DNA from 4 places in the Paenarthrobacter sp. AB444 genome. Region 1 is predicted to be linked to each of the others. Evidence: riboswitches for the same ligand, from Rfam matches in the RefSeq annotation. Region 1 holds a riboswitch; each other region holds the start of a gene.
The links. Region 1 has a riboswitch for S-adenosylmethionine ahead of PQ627_RS15490 (hypothetical protein). Riboswitches for the same ligand answer to the same signal wherever they lie in the genome.

Region 1 (5,606 bases):
GTAACTCTTGGGGCCCTTGTCCAGGGAATACATGGTGCTGCCGCCGGTGCCGATGACCTTGCCTTCCAGCGCAGGCGCTGCTTCGGGAGTGGTCCAGGAGATCAGCAGGGGAGCCCACCGGTCGCCGTAGCGGTTGGGCTGGTAGGGCTCGCGCTTGTCTGCGGGCTGTTCATCAGTAGTTCCATCACTGACGAACTGGATGCCGGAGGCCGCCGAGATGTTGGCAATCGCCGTGGCCAGGAGTTGGTCGGTTCCCTGCGGCGCGGTGGCGTTGTTCACCACGTAGTGCAGCGGGCGGCAAGGGGAGTACCCGACGGGAGTGCCGTCGTCGTTGGTCGCCAGGAACTTGTACGAATCGTTCGTGGTGCCGGGCGCCGTTGGCGAGGCCAGCGGGGCATCCGCTTCCTCGAGTCCTGGCGGTGGCGCGTCGGGGACGCGCGCCGCGGTGGGCTGGGGCTTTCCGATCTGGGGGCTGCCCGGGACGTTGACGCCCGGAAACAGCGACGTGATGCGGGGGTCGCCGTGCAGGAACCCGGTGACCAGGACCGCTGCCAGTGCGGCAACGATGGCCACGAGCAGGACGCGGAGGAAACGACCACCTGACCCCTTGTGCCGGTGCCTCGGCACCTGCGTTGTTTCCCGCTCCGCGTCCACGGTTCTCCGTTCCTCATGCCCTTGGTCACGCAGGGCAGCGCGGAGGACGAACCAACATTACGGTCTGCCGGTGCAGCCGTCCAAACTCAAACGATCGCTGCGCCGAACAGCAACCCGAGGCCGTAGGTGGCAGCTGCTGCTCCGAGTCCAATGGCCAGTTGCCGCAGTCCACGGCTAAGCGGCGACGTCCCGGACAGCAAGCCGACGACGGCGCCGGTCGCCAACAGTGCGACTCCCACCAGAATGCCGGCCACCAGGAGGGCGGCCATGCCCGTCATGCCGAAGATGAACGGGAGGATGGGCACGATGGCTCCCGAGGCGAAGAAGCAGAAGCTGGACATCGCCGCGCCCCAGGCAGAACCCACGGATTCGTGCTCGTCGGTGACCGGTTTTTCGGGCTGCAGGGAAAGGCTGGGATCACAGTCGCAGCTGAACAGTCCCATGCGCTCGGCGGCCCGGTGCTCGGCTGCCTCCCGGGTCATGCCACGGGCCAGGTAAACGAGCACCAGTTCGTTGTGGTCGATGTCCAACGAGGGGGCCGCGGTGAGTGTCGCCTGCGTGGGGAGCGTGGCGTTGAGCAGTTCGCGTTGCGAGCGGACGGAAACGTATTCGCCGGCGCCCATGGACAGTGCGCCTGCCAGGAGTCCGGCCACACCACTCATGAGCACCACTGAGCTCGGTACACCGGTGGCGGCCATGCCCATGACCAGCGAGAGGTTGCTCACCAGGCCATCGTTGGCGCCGAAGACTGCTGCACGGAAGGTGCCCGAGAGTCTGTTGCGGCCCCGGGTGGCCAAGCCGCGGACGACTTCCTCGTGGATTTGCTCGTCAGCAACCATTGCGGGCGTCGCCGCGGGTTCGGTGCCGTACGGAGAGCGGCCCTCTGCGCGCTGTGCCAGGGCAAGGACGAAGACGGAACCGAAGTTCCGGGCCAGGAAACCGAGGAATTGGCTGCGGGCCGACGCTGCTTTGGGCATCCCGGCCTGGTCGCCCAGGAGTTTGAGCCAGTGGGCCTCGTGCCGGCCCTCTGCTTCGGCCAGGGCCAGCAGGATCTGGCGTTCCTCGCCGTCGCGGCGCTGGGCAAGTTCGCGGTACACGGCGGCTTCGGCCCGTTCATCGGCCAGGTACTGCCGCCAGCGCCGGATGTCCGACGCCGAGGGCGTGGCGGTGCCTTGGGAATCTGATGATTCGGGGGTGGGATCCGGAGCGGGACTCGACGGACTCTGGGATTCCTGGTGCATCTGCACTTTATCTCCTGTGCTTGGTGGGGTAGTTGCGGCCCCATTGCACGCCCCACACTACCGCTTATCGGCGGGGTTTTTTGGCTGGTATTCCTTAGCTGGAATGTTCGGTGCACCGTAATTTCGGGCGTCGCCTGTACCGTTTTGCGGGCCTTGACCCATGCCTGCCCGGGTGCTCAGATGGAAGGACAGGGGCGGGTTTCATCAACCCGCATTTGGCCACCGGGCTCCCGCGGGCCCACGAGACGGAGGTAGCAGCATGGACACCACCGAATCACACTCGAACTACCCCGAACGCACGACCATCGAGTCGGACCCGGCTTACGACTACGCCGAAGACCAGGAAGTTGACGAGCCCTGGGTGGAGGAAGTGGACGCCCCCGAAGACGACGAACGGGTGGTGCCGATCGATGAGACCGAGGACTTCCGCGAGGAGGACGAGGAAATCTAGGCGCTTTCCCTGCTGAGAATGAAGGCGCATGGCCGGCCTTCCCGTTTGCCCCACGCGGCTACCGTGACCGTCAGCGTCCCCGAAGCCTCACACCACGTGGAAGGCCGGACCGCCTGCGCCAGCGCTGCGGCGATCTCCCGCGATTGTGGATGCCGGAAACACAGGGTCCGGTTCCGGGTCAATATTGTCACCGTGCCGAGGTAAAGGTCGACGGCGGGAATTACCTTGACCGCTGCGGTGCCGGCTGCGGCGGGGGTGCTTTGGGCTGGGGCCGGCTCATGGTGGCTTGGCTGCGTGTGGCTCGGCTCGTGGTACGGCACGGGGTTGCTCCTGTGGAGAGTGCTCTTGCCCGCTCGGTTGTCTCAGGTCCGGGACGGGCCGCTTCCTCATCCGAACCACCCGTGAACATGGGGTTGGTGCATGGCCAGTCGGAGCTTGGCGCCACATCTCTTGAAGCTGGGACAACCCTACCGCACCTTCCGCCCCGTTGTGAGGCCTGCTCTGCGCCCTTTGGGTGGGGTTTGACGCGCAGAGTGGGCCTTCCAACGTGGAAGTCCGTGCGTTGTGAGGCCTGCTCTGCGCTCTTTGGGCCGGGAACGCAAAACGGCGGTGCTGCCCCGCAAAGGGGCGGCACCGCCGTCGTGTATTGCTTGCTTAGCTGTTGCTGCCTACCGGGTGTACTTCCGGCGGCAGTTCCTCCGAGATGGCTCCGGCAACGCGCTTGTCCCAGGCCTCGCGGACGGCTGCGTCCGTGGGCGGCGTCAGCAAGGACACCACGACGTAGATCACCAGCGAGGCAGCAAGTCCCCAGTAGATGGGCTCGTTGGCGTAAACGCCGTCTTCGCTGAGGATGACACCGACCGCGTACATGATGAGCAGGGCCAAGGTCAGCACTGAACCAACCGCCATGGACCAGGCGGCTGCGATACCGGTGCCGCGCTTCCACACCAGGCCACCGAGGATGGCGACCAGCAGGCCACCCACCAGGATGTCGTAGGCGATGGTCAGGGCGACAACCACGTCCTGCGCGGCCATGGAAATAAGCACGGCGAGGACGCCGAGGCCAAGGACCCAGTAGCGGTTTGCCTTGACATCGTGCTCCGGGTTCTCGGTGTCATCGGTGTTGATGTTCTTGCCGAACCAGCTGGCAACGAAAGGCACGACGTCGGCGCGCGCCACTGTTGCGGCGGCGATCAGGGCGCCCGATGCCGTGGACATCATGGCTGCGACTGCTGCTGCCATGACCAGGCCACCGATGCCGACGGGAAGGATGTGGGTAGCGACCTCGGCGTAGACTACATCCTTGCCGAGGTTGGCGACGTCGATGTTGGGCAGTGCAACGCGGGCTGCCAGACCGATCAATGCGCCGGCGATGCCGTAGAGGATGCAGTAGACGCCGGCTGTGGCGCCACCCCAGCGGGCTACCTTGGCGGTCTTGGCGGTGAAGACGCGCTGCCAGATGTCCTGGCCGATCAGCAGGCCGAGTGTGTAGACGACGAAGTAGGTAATGATCGTCTGGGTGCCAATGCCGTCGATCTGGAAGAAGCTGTCCTCCAGGCGCGCACGGATGCCGTCCATGCCACCGGCAGCGTTCAAAGCGAACGGGAGCATCAGGAAGAAGATGCCCACGGTCTTGATGAGGAACTGCACCTGGTCAGCCAGGGTGATGGACCACATGCCGCCGATGGTGGAGTAAACCAGGACGATTGCGCCGCCGACGGCGATTGCCATCCAGCGTTCCCAATCGAAGAGCACAACGAAGATGGTGGCGTAGGCGCCGGTGGACGTGGCACACAGCATCAGCGTGTAGGCCAGCATCACGATGCCGGACGTCTGGGTGGCCTTGCTGCCGTAACGAAGGCTCAGCATTTGGGAGACCGTGTAGATCTTCAATCGCTGGATGGTGCCGGCGAACAGGAGGCTCAGGAGCAGTACGCCGGAGCCGATGGCGACCACGAGCCACATGCCGGAGATGCCGAACTTGTAGCCGAGGCCTACGCCGCCCACGGTGGATGCGCCACCGAGGACAACAGCGGCCATCGTGCCGGTGTAGAGGAAGGGGCCAAGGCGGCGGCCGGCCACCAGGAAGTCGCTGTTGTTCTTGGTGCGGGACTTGCCCCACCAGCCGAACGCCAGCATGGCGAGCAGGTACACCACCACGATTGCGATGTTAATAGCCGAAGATTCCATGAACGGTCCTTGGAGCTGATGCACGGAGGTTGGGGTTTTCGACGATACTCCTGCAGGGCGTCGAAGTCTCCGTGCTGACGATTGGAGATTGTGTTTGGAGTTTGGGGACGTGTTGTGTGCCTCACAGACAACACTTGTTGCCTCTGAGGATATGTTGTGATCGGAGTAACAGTCAAGATCCTTTGGACTTGGTTACGTCGGCAGTGGCCTTGTTTACGTGCCTCCCGGCTACTATTGCTCCAATGACAGGGCCACATGACAGGCCTGAAAGGTTCGTGAATGAAGGCTCTACCCGTTGAACCGAGCAATGTTCCCGTTGCCATCGGTTCCAGAATCCGCGCAGCCCGGCAAGCGCAGCGACTCACCATTGAGCAGGTGGCTGACGCGACCGGTCTGACCAAGGGCTTCCTGAGTCGCGTGGAGCGCGACCTGACTTCGCCGTCGGTAGCTTCCTTGGTAACCCTTTGCCAGGTGCTTTCCGTCTCTGTTGGTGACCTTTTCGCGGCACCGGAGACCCATCTGACCAGGCGCGACGACGGCCCCAGGATTTCCTTGGGCGGCCAGGGAATAGTGGAACGGTTGCTGACTGCCCGCTCCGAGCGGCGCCTGCAGATCCTGCAGGCCACCATCGAGCCCCGAGGCCGCGGTGAGAACGAGCTCTACGCCGTCGATTGCGATGTTGACGTGCTCCACGTGGTGAAGGGCCGCATCAAGCTGATCCTGACCAACGAGGAGTACGACCTCGAGGAAGGAGACACACTCTCCTTCCCCGGCCGTGAACCCCACACTTGGATCAACCCCACGGACGAGACCGTGGAAGTGCTCTGGGTGCTGGTACCGGCAGCAAGCCGGTAGCGCTTAGCCCACGTGGACCCAGGGGCGCCGGGTGATATCCGGCTCGGCTTCCCGGAGCACCTCACGGGTCACCGGGGCGATCTCACCTTCGCCGAAGAACAGGAACCTGCTCAGGTTGGAGATGGGGTTGCCCTCGGTCCAGCGGAAGTAGATGTGCGGCATGAAGCCGGTGACGTCGCGTATGTGCAGGAGCACCGCGGCCAGCGTGTTGGGCA
Region 2 (5,606 bases), on a different contig from region 1:
ACAACTTCCAAGTACTTGTTGTCCGCCAGGGGAATGATCATGTTCCGGGTGCCGAAGCGGGGGTGAACTCCACCCCGGACTGCGTCCACTCCCAGAGCCGCGGAAATTCGTTCGGTAGTGGCCAGAAGGCCATCTCGTTCACAGGCGTAAGAGACGTGATCCATGCGCATGGCTTCATCTTGGCACTTTGTGATCGGTGTCTCAGCTAAGTCAAGCCTTACCAAGGTGGGATCTTACGCCGGGCGTCATGAAAGGCCGCAAAAGACCCCAAAAATTCAGGTGGCGTCACAAAGCTGTCCAACCGTCCGCGCACTTCCTAGACTGGCCGCAGTTTGCTTCCCACTGATAGTCCCGCCGATCACATGCGTCACGAAGAGGAGAACTCCATGTCCCAAGGATGGTCTTTCGAAACCCGTCAGATCCACGCAGGCCAAGAGCCCGATGCCGCCACGGGGGCGCGTTCGCTGCCGATCTACCAGACCACGTCCTTCGTCTTCCCGAGTGCCGAGAGCGCCGCCAACCGTTTCGCCCTGGCAGAGCTCGCGCCGATCTACACCCGCATCGGCAACCCAACCCAGGACGCGGTGGAACAGCGGATCGCCAGCCTTGAAGGCGGCCTGGGCGCGCTGCTGCTCAGCTCGGGCCAGGCGGCAGAGACCTTTGCCATCCTGAACATCGCGGAAGCCGGGGACCACATCGTGGCAAGCCCGAGCCTCTACGGCGGCACCTACAACCTGTTTGCCCACACCTTGAAGAAGTTCGGGATTTCGGTGACCTTCGTCGAGGACCCGGACAACCTTCAGCAGTGGCGCGATGCCGTGCAGCCGAACACCAAACTCTTCTTCGGCGAGGTTGTATCCAACCCCCGCCAGGACGTTCTGGACATCGAAGGCGTTGCCGGCGTGGCCCATGAAGCAGGCGTGCCGCTGATCGTCGACAACACCCTCTCCACCCCCTATCTGATCCGTCCCATCGAGTGGGGCGCGGACATCGTGGTCCACTCGGCAACCAAGTACTTGGGTGGACACGGGGCAGCCATTGCAGGAGTGATCGTGGACTCCGGGAACTTCGACTTTGGCAAGGACCCGGAGCGCTTCCCGGGCTTCAACACGCCGGATCCCAGCTACAACGGACTGGTCTACGCCCGGGACCTTGGCAAGGACGGGGCGCTCGGCGCAAACCTCTCCTACATCCTCAAGGCCCGCGTCCAGCTGCTCCGCGACCTTGGATCCGCCGTGGCGCCGTTCAACGCCTTCCTCATCGCCCAGGGTCTGGAGACCTTGAGCCTGCGCGTGGAACGCCATGTCGCCAACGCCACCAAAGTGGCGCAGTGGCTGGAAGCCCACGACGACGTCGAATCGGTCGCCTACGCTGGCCTGCCGTCCAGCCCTTGGTACGAACGGGGACAAAAGTACGGTCCCCAGGGCACGGGTGCAATCGTCGCGTTCAACATCAAAGGTGGCGTCGAAGCCGGCAAGCGCTTTGTGGACGGTCTGGAGCTCCACTCCCACGTCGCCAACATCGGTGACGTCCGCTCCCTGGTCATCCACCCGGCGTCGACGACGCACAGCCAGCTGACTCCCGAACAGCAGCTCGTCGCAGGCGTCAATCCGGGCCTCGTCCGCTTGTCCGTCGGCATTGAGCACGTCGACGACATCATCGCCGACCTTGAGGCGGGTTTCCGGGCAGCCAAGGGCGCCTGAGGACGTGTTCCCAGTAGCAGGTTGATACATCGCCGACTGCCGTCCGGACCGACGATTATTCGCCGGACGGCAGTACCGGGTGCTGTTTGGTGAATCAAAACGGCACCTAACGTCACACTGATGTCACATTCTTCGCCAGAACAGTGGAGTTTTTCCTAGACTCTACTTATTAGGTCATGAGTGCCAGCAGACAGCCCCGGCTTGCTGGCCGGCAACCCTCCTTCCGCGGTGGGGTGCCCCGGGTGAGGACCTGGCCTGTTCGCATGCAAGGCGACAGGCAAGCGCGAGGTTAGGTATCAAAGGAATGACCATCACTGCTACAGCCCTTCCCAAATCCGGTGAAGCCGACGGAACAGTCAAGTACGCGGGCGTAGGACCACTGGCCCTGGAAGCCGGCGGCTATCTTCCCGACGTCGTGCTGGCGTACGAAACGTGGGGCCGGCTCAATGCGGATCGCTCAAACGCTGTCCTCATCCAGCACGCTTTGACCGGCAGCACTCACGTTGCCCGCGGGGCCACCGAGGAGGATGGCTGGTGGGAGCAGCTCGTTGGGCCTGGTGCCACCATCGACACCAACCGGTACTTTGTGGTCTCCATCAACATCGTGGGCGGCTGCTACGGCAGCACCGGTCCCTCGACGAAGGCGCCCGATGGAAAGCCGTGGGGTTCCCGGTTCCCACTGATCACACTGCGGGACAGCACGGAGGCCGAAGCCCGGCTCGCGGACCTCCTGGGGATTGACGCCTGGCACGCTGTACTGGGCGGCTCCATGGGAGGAGCCAGGGCACTTGAATGGGCCGTCACTTTCCCGGAACGGGTCAACCGGTGTGCGGTCATCTCGGTCGGGGCTTACAGCACTGCCGAACAGATCGCGTTCGCCCAGGCCCAGACCCTCGCCATCCGACAGGACCCACACTTCAACAACGGTAATTACTACGACGGCCAGGCACCGGAGCATGGACTGGCCCTTGCCCGCAGGATCGCCCACATCACCTACCGTTCCGCGCTGGAACTGGATGTGCGCTTCGGCAGGGAGGCGCAGCAGCAGGAGAGCCCGCTCGCCGCTGCGGTGCTGGGGGAGCGCGGACGCTACCAAGTGGAAAGCTACCTTGACCACCAAGGCACAAAGCTTGTCCGCCGCTTCGACGCCAACAGCTACATCGCCATTACGGAAGCCCTGATGTCCCATGACATCACCCGTGGGCGGGGCACGCTGCAGGAGGCTCTTTCCCGCGCCACCGCCGACTTCTTTGTGGCTGCCGTGAATACGGACAGGCTGTATTTCCCGGCCCAGTCACAAGAACTCGCGGCTGCACTTCCGGGCGATGTTCCCGTCCACACCATCGAAGCTCCCATCGGCCACGACGGCTTCCTCACCGAAATCGGCCAGCTGTCAGGGCAGCTGCGGGAGGCTTTCTTCGCCTGACGATCCGGTGCCGATGATACGGCTGATCGTTTGCGTGGCTGATCAGCCGTTCATGATCTCCTGGCGCTGCTTCATGTAGTCCTCCATGGCGATCTGGCCATTGGTGAACTTCGCGTCCAGTTCGGCAAGTTTCTTCGCCCGGTAGCCCTGGGGCTCCGGGCCTGCGTTGGGGAAAGAAGCGTTGGGTGACGGGTTCGACGGCGGAGCGGCCTGCGGTGCCTCGTCCGCGGGGCGGATGACGGCTGGCCCGGACGGATACCCGGGGTAGTTCCGGGCAGGGTAGCCCTGTGGCGGGTAACCCGGGCCGGGGAGGTTATGCTGCCGATAGTCCGGACCCGGGAAATTCCCGTTCTGCAGGCGGCGCGCCTTGGAACGGTTGTACATGCGGATTCCCATGGGAATCAGCCACGAGCAGACGATGATCCAAAAGAACAGATTGTTCACAGTGCAGGCCTCCCAGGTCTCAACCCCAGCTTAGACCCGCCGCGTCACAGCAGCTTTACCGTCGTCTCCAGCCCCAGGAAAGTGCCGTATCGCGCTGCCTCCGCTTCCAGTGCGGCCTGTTCTTCCTTCGTGGCCGGCGTGTTCATCCGCACGTCCAGCTCGCAGGCGCCGCCAGTGAAGCTGTGCCGCCACCAGCCGGCCAATCTGCCGTCCAGGAGGACCACGTGCATGGGCCCGTTGTCTTCAGGAAGATACGGAGCGGTACCGCCGAGGTAGTGGCGCGACTGCGAGTAGCCCATCACGTATTCGTCGAAGCACTGGATGAGGTCGACGCGGGGCGGTGTGGATCCGTTAGGGACAGGGAGTGCCCCAAGGGCCTCCGCATCGGCTGAAGGCAGGTAAAAGTCCAGGTCGTCTACGGATACGGCGGCCAAAGCGCCGGGTGCGAGGTCCGCGGCGACGTGCAGGCCCAACTTCACGTCCTTCATGGTCAACCCGGACCAGGCCGAACAGTCCTTCACGGTGGCAGGTCCACGGCTGCCGAAGTACCGCAGGGCCAGCTGTCCCAAGGCATGCTCCCGCTCTGGGCCGGTGAGTGGCCCGGCAAACCTCCCTGTCACCCGCTCCTCGAACAACGCGTAGGTCTGTTTCAAGGCACCTCCAGCTGAACGCACGGGAGCGCCGCTGACCAGGATGCCGCTGATTTCGGCGTGCATGAGGTGGTAGACGAAGCCCAAGCCCTTGCTGGGCAAGCCCGCCTGGTCCAGTGACGCTGCCAACTCTTCCCGGGTCTTATGCGCGCCGCCCGCTACGGCCGCAGCGAGGATCCTGCCGCTGCGGGCCGCAGCCTCTTCATCCACTCCGGTCCGCCGGTACATTCCTTGATTGCCCTGATGGAGCCGGTCATGGGAGAGTCCCATCAGCCAGCCAAGATCCTCCTTGTGAACAAAATGCCAGGTGGGCCGAAGGATGTGCGTTCGCAGGATGGTTCCGTCCGCCACGTCCTGCTCAACGACGGCGGCAGTGCTCCCGGATGTCCGCTGCGCCACGGTCCACCGGGCGTAGGGGAATTCCTGCGCTTGGACGGCGAGGAGATGGCGAACGGCGTCACCTGGGCTGCCGGCAAGGGGCGGCCTTAACTGCTGGCGGCTGAGGCGCAGCTGACGGATGCCGGGTGCAAGCAGGGAAGGACTATTCGCCACGGCGGCCTGCCGTACCAGTCTTTTCCACGCTAGCTGCGCGGGATCAAGGTGCCGCCGGCGCCGAAGACGGGTCCCGGCGTCGGGCGCTTTGGCGTGATGCCATCGCCGGAAGACTGGTGCCTCAACCGCCGGATGACCCACGGAACGAAGTACTCACGGGCCCAGACGAGATCCGAGGAACGGGCTTCACGCCAGGTACGGGGAGGCAGCGGCTTGGGCATCAGCGGCTCGAGGGTGTGCTGGACGTTCAGTGCGTCCAGGACCATCATGGCGATGGTGTGATGGCCCAGGGGCGAAAAGTGCAAGCGGTCCGCATCCCACATCTGGGGATCGGACAACTGCCGCAGGGACCACATGTCGGCAATGATGGCGTCGTGGCGGGCCGCGACAGTCCGCAGGTTCTCGTTGTAGATGGCGACCTTGCCCCGGATCCGACCCAGGACGGAAGACGCTGTGTCGGGGCCGTTGAACAGAACCACCGTGGCGCCGCCGGAACTCAGCTCGCCCACAGCGGCGTCGAGTTTTTCGGCCAGGAGGTCCGGATCGCCGCCGGGGCGGATGAGGTCGTTGCCGCCGGCCGAAATGGAGATGAGGTCAGGCTGCAGCTCCAGGCAGGGGCCTACTTGCTCATCCACGATCTGTTGCAGCAGACGGCCGCGGATCGCCAGGTTGGCGTAGGCGAAATCCTCGTGTCCACGACCCAGCTCTTCGGCCACACGGTCTGCCCAGCCACGGTGGCCGCCGGGATTTGCAGGTTCGGGATCGCCGATGCCTTCTGTGAACGAATCACCCAGTGCCACGTAACGGCTCCAAGGGTGCGTTTGAACAGGT
Region 3 (5,606 bases), on a different contig from region 1:
ACGAATTTACCCTCGGTCCGGGGTTCCCGCTTGGTCAGCCGTGCCTTCCGGCCGACCGTGACCCTTTAGTCCACAGTGCAAGGAGCTGCCCCTGCGGTTCCCGGGGTGTTGGGCGCCCACTCGGGGTAAGTGCGGTGGTCGTTGGCGGGAACCCAGCGGCCTTCGTCAACGACGTAGTCCCAGCCCAAGCCGTTGCGCTTGAGTTCCTGGATGCCGGCGAGCAACCTCGTGGCGTCCTCCAACCGGGAGCCGACGCCGAAGCTTGCCCGCAGGGATCCCGACGGCAGGCCCAGGCGCTTGAGCAAAGGGTGCGCGCAGAAACGGCCATCGCGGAGACCCACTCCGTGCTCGGCGGCCAGATACGCGGCGACCAGCCCGGCGTCGAATCCTTCGACGGAGAAGTTGACCACGCCGATGGTGTCCTCGGAGTCGCTGAAGATCCGGTGGACCGTTACGCCGTCGATGGCTTCCAGGCCCTCAACGAGGTAGCTGCGGATGCTGGCTTCGTGGGCGTGCCAGGCGTCCTCGTCCAGGCCAGCCAGGACCTGGGTGGCTCGGGCGAGTGTCGCCGCTCCGAGAACGTTGGGGGAGCCGCCCTCGTGCCGTGCCGGACCTGTGGCCCAGCTGACCGAATCCAGGCGGGCTTCGCGGACAGCACCGCCACCTGCCAGGTGGGGGACGCCGGCGTCGAGCCAGTCCGCGCGGCCCACAATGACTCCTGCGCCGAACGGAGCATAGAGCTTGTGTCCGGAAAATACGATGTAGTCCACGTCCGCCTCTGCGATGTTGACGCGGCGGTGCGGAGCGAGCTGTGCGGCATCCACGACGATCCTTGCGCCGTACTGGTGCGCGAGGGAGGCCAGCCGGGCAATCGGCAGGATCTCACCGGTAACGTTCGAGGCGCCGGTTACTGCGAGCAGGCTGATACCGCCCTGGGCCAGTTCGGCTTCAATCTTCTCGACGGTGCCGGCCAAGGTGGACTCCGCAACGACGCTGCGGTGCGGGACGCCCTGCCAGGGCAGGAGGTTCGCGTGATGCTCAATGTCCAGGTACAGGACCTCGCCAGCGAACTGGCCATTGAGGTGGGGCAGGCAGCCAGCCAGCAGGTTCAGTGAGTCCGTTGTGTTCCGGGTGAAGATCACGGAGTCATCGGCACGGCCGCCAACAAACTCACGGACGATGTTCCGCGAGTTCTCGTACACGGATGTACTGATCTGCGAGGCGAATCCGGCCCCGCGGTGGACGCTGGCGTAGTAGGGCAGGACCTCGTTGAGGTAGGCGGAAACAACCGTGAGTGCCGGAGCTGATGCGCCATAGTCAAGGTTGGCGTAGCGGACGTGGCCGCCCTGGATCAATGGAGCCTGCAGTTCCGCGCCGGTGACGGCGGCAAGCGGACGGGCTGCGGCAGCTGTGGGGGAGTCTTCGATGAAGGAAGAAACGATGTTTGAGTTGAACGTGGCAGTGCTCATGGGACCTCACTCAAGAGGGACCCCTCAGGGGATCCGCGCTTGCCGCATCCGTTCCGGACCGGCCGGGTCGTCACCCGGGGCACCCCACCGCGAATGGAGGGTTGCCGGCCAGCTAACCGGGGTTTAGCGCTGGCACTCGTGACCTGTAAAAAAGGCTAAGGCACGTCCGCGGAAGGGTCCAAAGCCGCGGAGTTTTGTTAAGCCGTTTGTTACGCGGGATTGAAAAGTCAGGGTTCCTGCGAATAAAAGACGGCGGTCGCCCCAAAACCGGGGCAACCGCCGTCGAAAATTCGATGGATCTCTATGTTCCAGGACTCAGGCCGGAGGCTGCAGGAGATCATCCAGTCCGGGGTTAAGGCGCTTCAGGACTTCCGAATGCAGGATGGAGTTTGTGGCAAGCGCATTGCCGCCGAACGGGCCGTCTTCCCCTTCCAGGGAGGTAAAGCGACCACCGGCTTCAGTGACAATCGGAACCAGGGCTGCCATGTCGTAGAGGTTCAATTCAGGTTCGCATGCGATGTCCACCGCGCCTTCGGCCACCATGCAGTAGGACCAGAAGTCACCGTAGGCGCGGGTGCGCCAGAGGTCCTCGGTGAGCCCCAGGAACTCGTCGAGGTTTCCACGTTCTTTCCAGCCGGACAGGCTCGAGTAGGACATGGAGGCGTCGGCCAGGCGGGAAACGTTGGAGACCTTCAGGCGGGTTGCCGATGCCAGGGACCGGCCCATGTAGGCGCCCATGTCCTTGGCTGCCCACCAGCGTTTGCCCAAGGCGGGAGCGCTGACGACGCCTACAACGGGTTCCCCTTCGTCGACGAGGGCGATCAGGGTTGCCCACACAGGAACGCCCCGGACAAAGTTCTTTGTGCCGTCAATGGGATCGATGATCCACCGTCGCGAGCCATGCCCGCTGCTGCCGAACTCTTCCCCCAGGACGGCGTCACGAGGACGTGAGCGCGACAATTGACCGCGGATGGCTTCCTCAGCGGCCTTGTCCGCATCCGTGACGGGAGTGAGGTCGGGCTTGGTCTCGATCTGCAGGTCCAGGGCCTTGAAGCGATCCATGGTCTGGGCATCGACGGAATCGGCGAGGACATGGGCCAGGCGCAGGTCGTCGTTGTAGGTGGAAGCGGGTTGGGTCATGCCACCAAACTATCCTGAAACGCGCGCGGCGGTGGGGACGTTAAGGCATATCCGTCAGTTAACGGTGCCCAGTTCTTTGGCTTCCTTGGCTTCCAGGCGGGGGTCCGCGCCCAGGAGCCGCCGCAGGGATGCCAGGCGCGCTACACCGGAGGGCCCGGCATGGCCGTCGTTGACCCACGCATCCAATCCGCAGTTCACAGCGGTTGCGTCATGCTTGCAGCCACGGTCGCACGTCTCAGTGCCGGGCTCCAAATCCGGGAACGAATGCAGTATCCGGTCAGGATCCACATGGGCCAGGCCGAACGAACGGATGCCGGGAGTGTCAATGATCCAACTTCCGGACGGTGCATCGGCCAACTTGAGGGCGAGAGCCGATGACGACGTGTGCCGGCCGCGGCCGGTTACGGCGTTCACGCCACCAGTGGCACGCTCAGCGCCGGTCAAGGCGTTGACCATGGTGGACTTACCCACGCCGGAGTGGCCCAGCATGACAGTCACTTTCCCACCCAGGTAGGACCGGAGCTGGGAGACGGCATCCCGGTCCAACCGCGCTGACAAGCCGTCATCTGAGCGGGCATCGATGCCGCTGGCCTCGGAGTCGGCAGTACGGCTGATGATCACGGGAAAGTCGAGGCTGAGATAGTTCGCCAGCAACTCCGTGGGATCCTTGACGTCGGCCTTGGTGATCAGCAGCAGGGGCTCAATACCGGCGTCGTATGCTGCCACGAGGGCGCGGTCGATGAATCCGGTGCGCGGTTCCGGATTGGCGGCCGCAACCACCACCACGAGCTGGTCGGCGTTGGCGACCACTACGCGTTCAATCGGATCTGTGTCGTCCGCGCTGCGGCGAAGCAGCGTCCTGCGTTCCTCCACCCGGACCAGGCGTGCCAGTGTGTCGGGTGATCCGGAGACATCGCCTACCAATGCCACGAAGTCGCCCGGAACAACGGGGTTCCGCCGAAGCTCACGGGCGCGGGCGGCGATGACGACGCGCTCATTGGCAGTGTCCTCATCCACGATCGCCCGGTAGCGTCCGCGGTCAACGGTGATGATGCGCCCGATGACGGCGTCGTCGTGGCTCGGGCGGTCCTTTGTCCTGGGCCTGGTTCCCTTTTTGTTCGGCCGGATCCGGACGTCGGATTCATCCCATGAACGTGCGTCGCGCCCCATGGTCAGTTGCTGTCCCCGTCCGGGGTGGCGGATTCGAGCATCCGCGTCCACATGTCGGGGAACTCGGGCATGGTTTTGGACGTGGTGGCTATGTCCTCCACCTGAACGCCTTCGACGGCAAGTCCGAGGATCGCCCCGGCAGTGGCCATCCGGTGATCGGCGTAGCTGTGGACCACCCCGCCATGAAGGGCCGCGGGGCGTATTACCAGGCCATCAGCGGTCTCTTCGGCGTTGCCGCCAAGCCGGTTGATCTCGGCAACCAACGCGGCGAGGCGATCCGTTTCATGTCCGCGCAAGTGGGCGATGCCCGTCAACCGCGAGGGGCCGTCTGCAAGTGCGCACAAGGCGGCGACCGTGGGTGCCAGCTCGCTGGTTTCGTCGAAGTCGGCGCCGTGGATGGATGCTCCGCCGGTCACCGTCAGGGTTCCCTCGTGCAGGCTGACCGTGGCCCCCATGGCTGCAAGGATGGTGCGCCACATGTCGCCCACCTGGGTGGTGCCTGCCGGCCAGTTCGGGACGCGGACTGTGCCGCCTGTTGCCAGCGCGGCAGCCAGGAACGGGCCGGCATTGGACAGGTCCTGCTCGATTCGCTGGTCGAAAGCCCTGATGGTGCCGGGGGAGACACGCCAGTGGTTGGGTACCGAGTCATCCACGGTCACCCCAACACTCCGCAGAACCTCAACGGTCATGGTGATGTGGTCGAGGCTGGGAACGGGTTTGCCCACATGCTCCAGGTGGAGTCCCTCCGTAAAGCGCGCACCGACCAACAACAAGGCGGAGACAAATTGGGAGGAGGCGCTGGCATCGATGACGAGGTGCCCGCCCCGCACCTCGCCGGTGCCTTCCACCGTGAAGGGAAGGGCCGACGGCGTCCTGCCGCCTTCCGCTGCCACCGGCACTCCCAAAGCAATCAATGCCTCGATGATGGTGCCCATCGGACGGTTGCGGGCATGTGGGTCGCCGTCGAAAATGGTAGCTCCGCTGCGCAGGGCAGCCAGCGGCGGCACGAACCTCATGACGGTCCCGGCCAAACCGCAGTCGATGGCGGTTTCCGCGCTGGAGGCTGTGGGATCCAGGGGAGTGATTTCCAGGTCGGGTCCGTAGTCGCCGTCACCGGGAACCTCTGTGACCGTAGCCCCCAACTGCCGAAGGGCCTGGATCATCAGCGCAGAATCGCGCGAATGCAGGGGAGCCCGGAGGCGCGAGGGACCATCCGCCAAAGCTGCCAACACGAGGAACCGGTTGGTCAGCGATTTTGAACCGGGGACAGTCACCGTGGCATTGACCGGCCCTTTGGCATAAGGGGCCGGCCACAGCGGAAGGTCGGCGGCTTTGCCTGTTGCGGTATTGGCGGAGGTGGTTCCTGTCATGCTTCCTTATGCTCCAACTGCGTTGTCTACGGCCTTGCGCACCGCTTTATCTGCCTTCTTGATCTGCTTGCCGGTCACCTTGCGGGCATCGGCTGCCAGGTGCTCTGCGCGCCAGGCAATGCTCGGCCGCCCTTCAGTGTCCACCGATGCCAGGAGCACGCCGCCGGTCAGCGAGATGTTCTTCAGGAGCTGGGCTTTCCGTGCGCTGCGGGCCTCTTTGGTGCTGATGTCCGCTGAGCGCCATTCGACGTAGGAGTTCAGGGCCGATGTCAACGCCAGGACCGTGGCAGCGAAACGGGAAAGCTTGCCGAGGCCGAGCAGGACGCCTGCGCCGAGCTGCGCACCGCCAAGAACACGGGCGAGAGTCTTCTCGTCGGTTCTGAAGGGCAGTGATTCCGAGGCACGTCGCAGGACAGGGGAGAGCTGCTTCGCGGTGTCGTCAGCGTTCTTGAGCTTG
Region 4 (5,606 bases), on a different contig from region 1:
GACAATGACGTCGGCGCCCAGGTCACCGCAGCGCTGCAGCAGGGGAGTGGCAAAGACATTGTCGACGACGACGGTCGCCCCGGCGGCATGCGCCAGTTCGCTCACGGCCGCGATGTCGACGATCTCCTGCATCGGGTTGGACGGGGATTCGAAGAAGACGGCGGTGGTCGGCTCCGAGAGGGCCTCGCGCCACTGCTCCAAGTCCGGTCCGTCGACAAAGACGGTCTCCACGCCCCACCGCGGCAGGATCTCATTGAGGATCACGAAGCACGAACCAAAGAGGGAACGGGCGGCAACCACGCGGTCGCCGGCAGCCAGCAGGGCACCCAAGGCGGTGAACACTGCGGACATGCCGGACGCCGTCGCAAAGCACGCCTCGGTTCCTTCAAGCAGACGGAGCCGCTCCTGGAAGGTGGCCACGCTCGGGTTGCCGTAGCGGGAGTAGACGAAGCGTTCGTCCTCGCCGGTGAAGGCGCGTTCCGCAGCGGCAGCGGATTCGTACACGAAGCCGGAGTTGAGGAAAACGGGCTCGGCCGTTTCCTGGAAGTTGGTACGGTCAAGTCCACCGCGGACGGCCTGAGTGTCAGGGCTCCAGCCGGCGGCGTCAGGATTGAAAGTCACTTTTAGTCGTTCCCCAAGTTGGTAGGCAGGCCGCGGTTCTTCCAGCCGTTTACAGTGCGTTCGCCGTAACGGTCCGGCTCACCCTCAAAGCCTTCCAGCACGTTGTAGGCGGTGAATCCGGCCTGCGTGGCGGCGATGGCGGCGGCGATTGAGCGCTGGCCCGAGCGGCAGAGGAACACCAGCTCCACGCCGTCGGCTTCGGGAGCCTGCTGCTGCAGCTCCTCGATGAAACGGGAGTTCGGGATGCCACCGGCGAGGTTCCACTGGATGAACAGGGGATCGTTCTCGGTGGCTTTGGTGTCGGGGATGCCGATGTGGGCCCATTCGCCCTCAGTGCGGACGTCCACCAGGATGGCGCCTTGTTCAAGTTTGGCCCACGCGTCGTGCGGGGTCAGGTCACCTGCGTAGCTCATGCGTGGCCCTCGTATGATTCTTCGTAGTTTTCCAACTCGTCCACGGCGCTTGCTACTGCGGCGTCGGAACTGGCGACGGCGGCAGGCAGGATCACGGCCTGGGCGACGATCACGTCGGTGCCGTTGAAGGTTGCTGCGGGATTGCCGTGCAGGACGTAGCCCTCGGCCAAGGCATTGCTGATGCGTTCGCAGAATTCACGGGTGTCGGGACCGGTGATCAGGCGATACGCGAGTTTTTCTTCAGTGGGTTCAGGCATTCGTGGTGCTCCTCAGTCACGCTTGCAGTTCGAATGTCGAATAAGCCGAGTAGTCACCTGAGGCACCCCGCCGCGGGAGAGGGTTGCCGACCAGCAAGTCAGGGCTTAACGCTGGTGCTCATTACTCAAGAAAAACGTAACATCCAAGGCGCCGTCGCCGCATTTGGGGACAGCGCCGCCGTCGTCATGTTGCGTAACCGGTCCCTGGGCGGGCCGCTGAAGTCAGGCCCCAAATGTGACCTCCCGGGAGCATAATTGACGCAGTACGACCCCCTGTAACTTCGTGTGAAATCAGGTCGCGGTGAGCGGACAGAGCAGTTCTACACTCAAGCCCATGCTTCATTTTGGATGGTTCGTGGGCCACGGTTTCGGGGTCCAAGGTTGGGGGACTCCCGGCTACAGCCTGGGCTATGACTGGAAGAAACCCGCCCTCTACCAGGAGGCTGTCCGGGCCTTTGAGCGATCCGGGCTGGACCTGTTCATTATCGAGGATTCCCTGACTGTCCCGGATACCTACGGTGGCACAGCCGAGGTCTCCCTGGCCCATGCCTCCTTTGCGCCCAAGCACGATCCCCTGGCGCTGGTGCCCTACTTGCTCTCCGCCACCGAACACCTTGGAATTGTGCCGACCGTCAGCGCCTCCTTCTACCCACCGTTCACCGCGGCCCGGCTGCTGGCGACGCTGCAGCATTTTTCGGAGGGCCAACTCGGCTGGAACGTGGTCACCTCGGGCAGCGACCTCGCTGCACAGAACTACGGCCTGGACCAGCAAATCGAACACGACCTCCGGTATGAGAAGGCGGAGGAATTCGTCGACGTCGTCAGGCGGCTTTGGCGGAGTTGGGAACCTGGCGCCGTACTTGAGGATGTGGACGCCGGGAGGTTCGCCGACCACACCAAGGTCCACCCCATCAACCATGAAGGCGAGTTCTTCAAAGTCCGGGGTCCGTTGAACACAGCGCCTTTGCCGGAGGAACCTGTCCTGGTTCAGGCTGGGGCTTCACCGCGAGGCAAGGCGTTCGCCGGCGGCCACGCGGATGTTGCCATTGCGTTGGCCCGCGGGGTTGACGGTATGAAGTCATACCGCGATTCCATCCGCGCCGAGGCCGCGAAGGCCGGCAGGAACCCCGACGACGTGAAGGTACTTTTCGTGCTGAAGCCCACCGTGGTGGGCTCCACCGCGGAGGCAGAGGAGCTGCGTGCCCAGCGTCGGGAGCTGACCCAGCGCGACATCGACAGCCAGCTCAATTCCATCTCCTACCTCTCCGTTATCGACTTCAAGCAGTTCGACCTGGATCAGCCCCTTCCCGAGCTCAGCACCAACAGCAACCAAGGCACGCTGGAGCATTTCGCCAAGGCCGCCCCTCCCGGATCCACCTTGCGTGAGATCCTGCAGGCACGCAGCGGCGGTGCGGGTGACTCGATCATCGGCACAGTGGGAGAAATTGCGGACTACCTCGAGGAAACAGGCTCGGCTGTGGGCGGCGACGGGTTCCTGTTCTCCGGTTTCGTAGATCCGGTTACAGTTCATGGAGTTCTGGACAAACTCACACCTGAGCTGCGGCGCCGCGGCCTGTTGAGGAAGAGTTACGGCAACGGTGGTTTCCGGCAGAAGCTCTTGGATTTCTAGTGGCAACCTTCAGCATCGGGACGGGCCCCGTTTCCGCGTTCCTTGCCGCGAAGGTGGCCGCTGACCCGGCGTTTCACGTGGAACTCAACCAAGATGCGTTGAATTTGCTCCGACAATCCCGCGAAGTCGTGGAAAGGACTGCCGCGTCCGGCCAGCGGGTTTACGGCCTCAATACTCTCCTCGGATCCGGCCGCGACACCGCTGTGGAAGAGAAGTCGCTCCTGGCGTACCAAGTCCAGGTGGTCCGGTATCACAACAGTGGGGTTGGCCCGTACTTGGACCGGACTGCCGCCCGCTCAGTGATCCTTGCCCGCGTCATAGGCTTCAGTCGGGGCGGCTCCGGCGTCCGTCCGGAAACCGCCGCCTTCTATGCTGAACTGCTCAACCGCGGCGTCTTTCCTGCCATCCCGGGCGAGGGCTCGGTGGGTTCGTCCGACCTGACGCAGCTGGCCGCCGTCGCCGCCGTTGCTTTGGGCGAAGGCGAAGCGTTCGACGCCTCCGGCTTGCTGGTTCCTGGCGCCAAAGCGCTCGCCGACGCAGGCCTTCAACCCCTCCAGCCCGCTGCCGGTGAGGCCCTGGCCCTGGTGAGCGCGAACGCGTTCTCCGTTGGCGCGGGAACCCTCGCCTTGGTGCGCCTGCAGCACCTGGCCCGGTTGGCCGACGTCGCGCTTTCACTTTCGCTGGAGACCATCGCAAGGTACGACGGCGGCGGGAACCTCAGTCCCTTTTCGCCGGCCATCCAGGCGGCCAAGGCAGTGGACGGGCAGGGCGACTCGGCGGCCGCTGTCCGCGGCCTGTTGAGCGGGGGATGGCTGGAGGATGTCCGGCCGGAAGTGTCGGTGCAGGACGCGTTGTCGTTCCGTGCCGCGCCGCAAACCCACGGTGCGTTCCGGTCTCTGGTGTCGCAACTGCGGTGGGCCCTCGAAGTGGAACTGAATGGCCGGGGAGATAACCCGTTGGTTGATGTGGCGTCCGGTGCGATGGTGTCCGGCGGGAACTTCCAACCGATGCAGCTGGCCTTGTCTTTTGAGGGGCTTCGGCTGGCCTTGGCGCATGTGGGCATTTCCAGCGAACGACGCATCGCCAAGCTGTATCCACCGCAGCGGGCCATCCGGGCCCGACACCTGGCAGCGGCATCCTCCGAGCCGGGATCGGCGTCGGCATTGATCCAGGAGGAGCTGCCCGGGCTCCTCTGGTATTCCGCGGCGGGACTGTTGGCCGAGCTCAAATTCCTGGCGGCCCCGGCGACCCTGGGTGCTCCCACCCTCTCGGCCGACGTCGAGGACCACTCCACGTTGGCGCCACTGGCCCTGCAGCAACTGGAGAAGTCCATTGATGCGGCGGAGAAGCTCCTCGCCATCGAGGCCCTGACGGCGTCGTACCTTTTGCTCGAAGCGGAAGCGGCGCAACCTCTTGGAAACGGGACAGGGCTGGTGGTTGGCCGGCTGGCCGACGTGTTGTCGGACCGGCCGTCGGCGCCGGAGCTGGTGGAGCGGGCACGGACAATCCTGCGGGAAGCCGTGGACCAACTATTTCCTGAAACTGAGGAGGAGACGTCATGAGTACGGCTACCCGCAAACATGGGCTGCACGCCAGGCCCGCGGCTCTTGATGGGCTCGATGCGTCGGTTTTGGACAAGGTTGGCAACACTCCGCTGGTGAAGTTGGAGGCGCTAAGCCGCGGGCTGGGCAGTTCCATTCATATCAAGCTGGAGTCCGAGAACCCCGGAGGCTCCATCAAGGACCGCACGGCATTGAGCATGGTGCGGGCGGCTGAGCGTTCGGGGGAGCTGCAGCCCGGTGCCACGATCGTTGAGAGTACGTCCGGCAATACCGGTATTGGGCTGGCACTGATCGGACACCTCACGGGCCATCCGGTTGTGGTGGTCACGGGAGACACGATTTCCCAGGAGAAACTTGCCGCCCTCCACAACTACGGCGCCCGGGTGATCCTGACGGATTGGAACGCCCCCTCCGAGTCCCCGGAGAACGCCCGAGCCGTGGCGGCCCGGATTACCGAGGAGACTCCGGGAGCATGGCGGCCCATGCAGTTCGACAACCCGGCCAATCCGCTGGCCCATTATGAGACGACCGGGCCGGAGATCTGGGAACAGACCGGCGGCCTCGTGACGCACTTTGTGGCCGGGATCGGTACGGGCGGGACCATCAGCGGAAACGGGCGGTACTTGAAGGAACAGGTTGCGGCTGCACGGCCTGGCGCTCACCTGGAAGTCGTGGGCGCGGACCCCTACGGTTCCGCCTACAGCGGCGGGCACCCCGGGAAGATCCTGGTCGATGGGGTGGGGAACTCGTGGCCGCAGGCAGAGTGGCCCAAGATCTTCGACCGCTCCATAGTCGATCGCTTCCTCCGGATTCCCAACGACGAGGTCTACTCCACCGTCCACCGGCTCCTCGATGAGGAAGGGCTGGCCCTGGGGCCCTCGTCCGGGCTCGCCGTGGCGGCGGCGATACGGGTGGCCCGCGCAGCGCCTCACGGCTCGGTTGTGGTGGCAATAGCCCCCGACGCCGGCACGAACTACATGAGCAAGGCTTTCAACCCCGTGTGGCTGGCTGAGAACGGCATCCGCCTCTCCGGCGACATCCCGGACGCCCGGGACTAGCAACCCTCGCTCACATCCCTCCCGTTTGGGGCGGTCCCTCGCTCACATCCCTCCCGTTTGGGGCG

Region 2: linked by a shared signal. The riboswitch ahead of metX (homoserine O-acetyltransferase MetX) and the one ahead of PQ627_RS15490 (hypothetical protein) in region 1 are both predicted to bind S-adenosylmethionine.
Region 3: linked by a shared signal. The riboswitch ahead of PQ627_RS06740 (aminotransferase class V-fold PLP-dependent enzyme) and the one ahead of PQ627_RS15490 (hypothetical protein) in region 1 are both predicted to bind S-adenosylmethionine.
Region 4: linked by a shared signal. The riboswitch ahead of PQ627_RS08050 (DUF1737 domain-containing protein) and the one ahead of PQ627_RS15490 (hypothetical protein) in region 1 are both predicted to bind S-adenosylmethionine.

What each region holds. Positions count from the first base shown of each region.
Region 1 is NZ_JAQZBY010000012.1:130,048-135,653, reverse strand. It holds gene PQ627_RS15505 (matrixin family metalloprotease) at 1-654, opposite strand, end outside; gene PQ627_RS15500 (VIT1/CCC1 transporter family protein) at 741-1,895, opposite strand; gene PQ627_RS15495 (hypothetical protein) at 2,155-2,346, shown strand; gene PQ627_RS15490 (hypothetical protein) at 2,343-2,666, opposite strand; SAM riboswitch class IV at 2,683-2,802, opposite strand; gene PQ627_RS15485 (sodium:solute symporter) at 3,001-4,536, opposite strand; gene PQ627_RS15480 (helix-turn-helix domain-containing protein) at 4,816-5,391, shown strand; gene PQ627_RS15475 (APC family permease) at 5,395-5,606, opposite strand, start outside.
Region 2 is NZ_JAQZBY010000013.1:85,494-91,099, forward strand. It holds gene PQ627_RS15815 (VOC family protein) at 1-170, opposite strand, end outside; gene PQ627_RS15820 (bifunctional o-acetylhomoserine/o-acetylserine sulfhydrylase) at 363-1,703, shown strand; SAM riboswitch class IV at 1,876-1,993, shown strand; gene metX (homoserine O-acetyltransferase MetX) at 2,008-3,129, shown strand; gene PQ627_RS15830 (hypothetical protein) at 3,172-3,573, opposite strand; gene PQ627_RS15835 (winged helix DNA-binding domain-containing protein) at 3,618-4,775, opposite strand; gene PQ627_RS15840 (SGNH/GDSL hydrolase family protein) at 4,805-5,606, opposite strand, start outside.
Region 3 is NZ_JAQZBY010000004.1:41,921-47,526, forward strand. It holds gene PQ627_RS06740 (aminotransferase class V-fold PLP-dependent enzyme) at 66-1,469, opposite strand; SAM riboswitch class IV at 1,500-1,613, opposite strand; gene hisN (histidinol-phosphatase) at 1,785-2,609, opposite strand; gene rsgA (ribosome small subunit-dependent GTPase A) at 2,664-3,779, opposite strand; gene aroA (3-phosphoshikimate 1-carboxyvinyltransferase) at 3,782-5,149, opposite strand; gene PQ627_RS06760 (DoxX family membrane protein) at 5,156-5,606, opposite strand, start outside.
Region 4 is NZ_JAQZBY010000005.1:42,157-47,762, forward strand. It holds gene PQ627_RS08040 (O-succinylhomoserine sulfhydrylase) at 1-621, opposite strand, end outside; gene PQ627_RS08045 (rhodanese-like domain-containing protein) at 624-1,034, opposite strand; gene PQ627_RS08050 (DUF1737 domain-containing protein) at 1,031-1,291, opposite strand; SAM riboswitch class IV at 1,305-1,417, opposite strand; gene PQ627_RS08055 (NtaA/DmoA family FMN-dependent monooxygenase) at 1,593-2,921, shown strand; gene PQ627_RS08060 (aromatic amino acid ammonia-lyase) at 2,921-4,483, shown strand; gene PQ627_RS08065 (PLP-dependent cysteine synthase family protein) at 4,480-5,541, shown strand.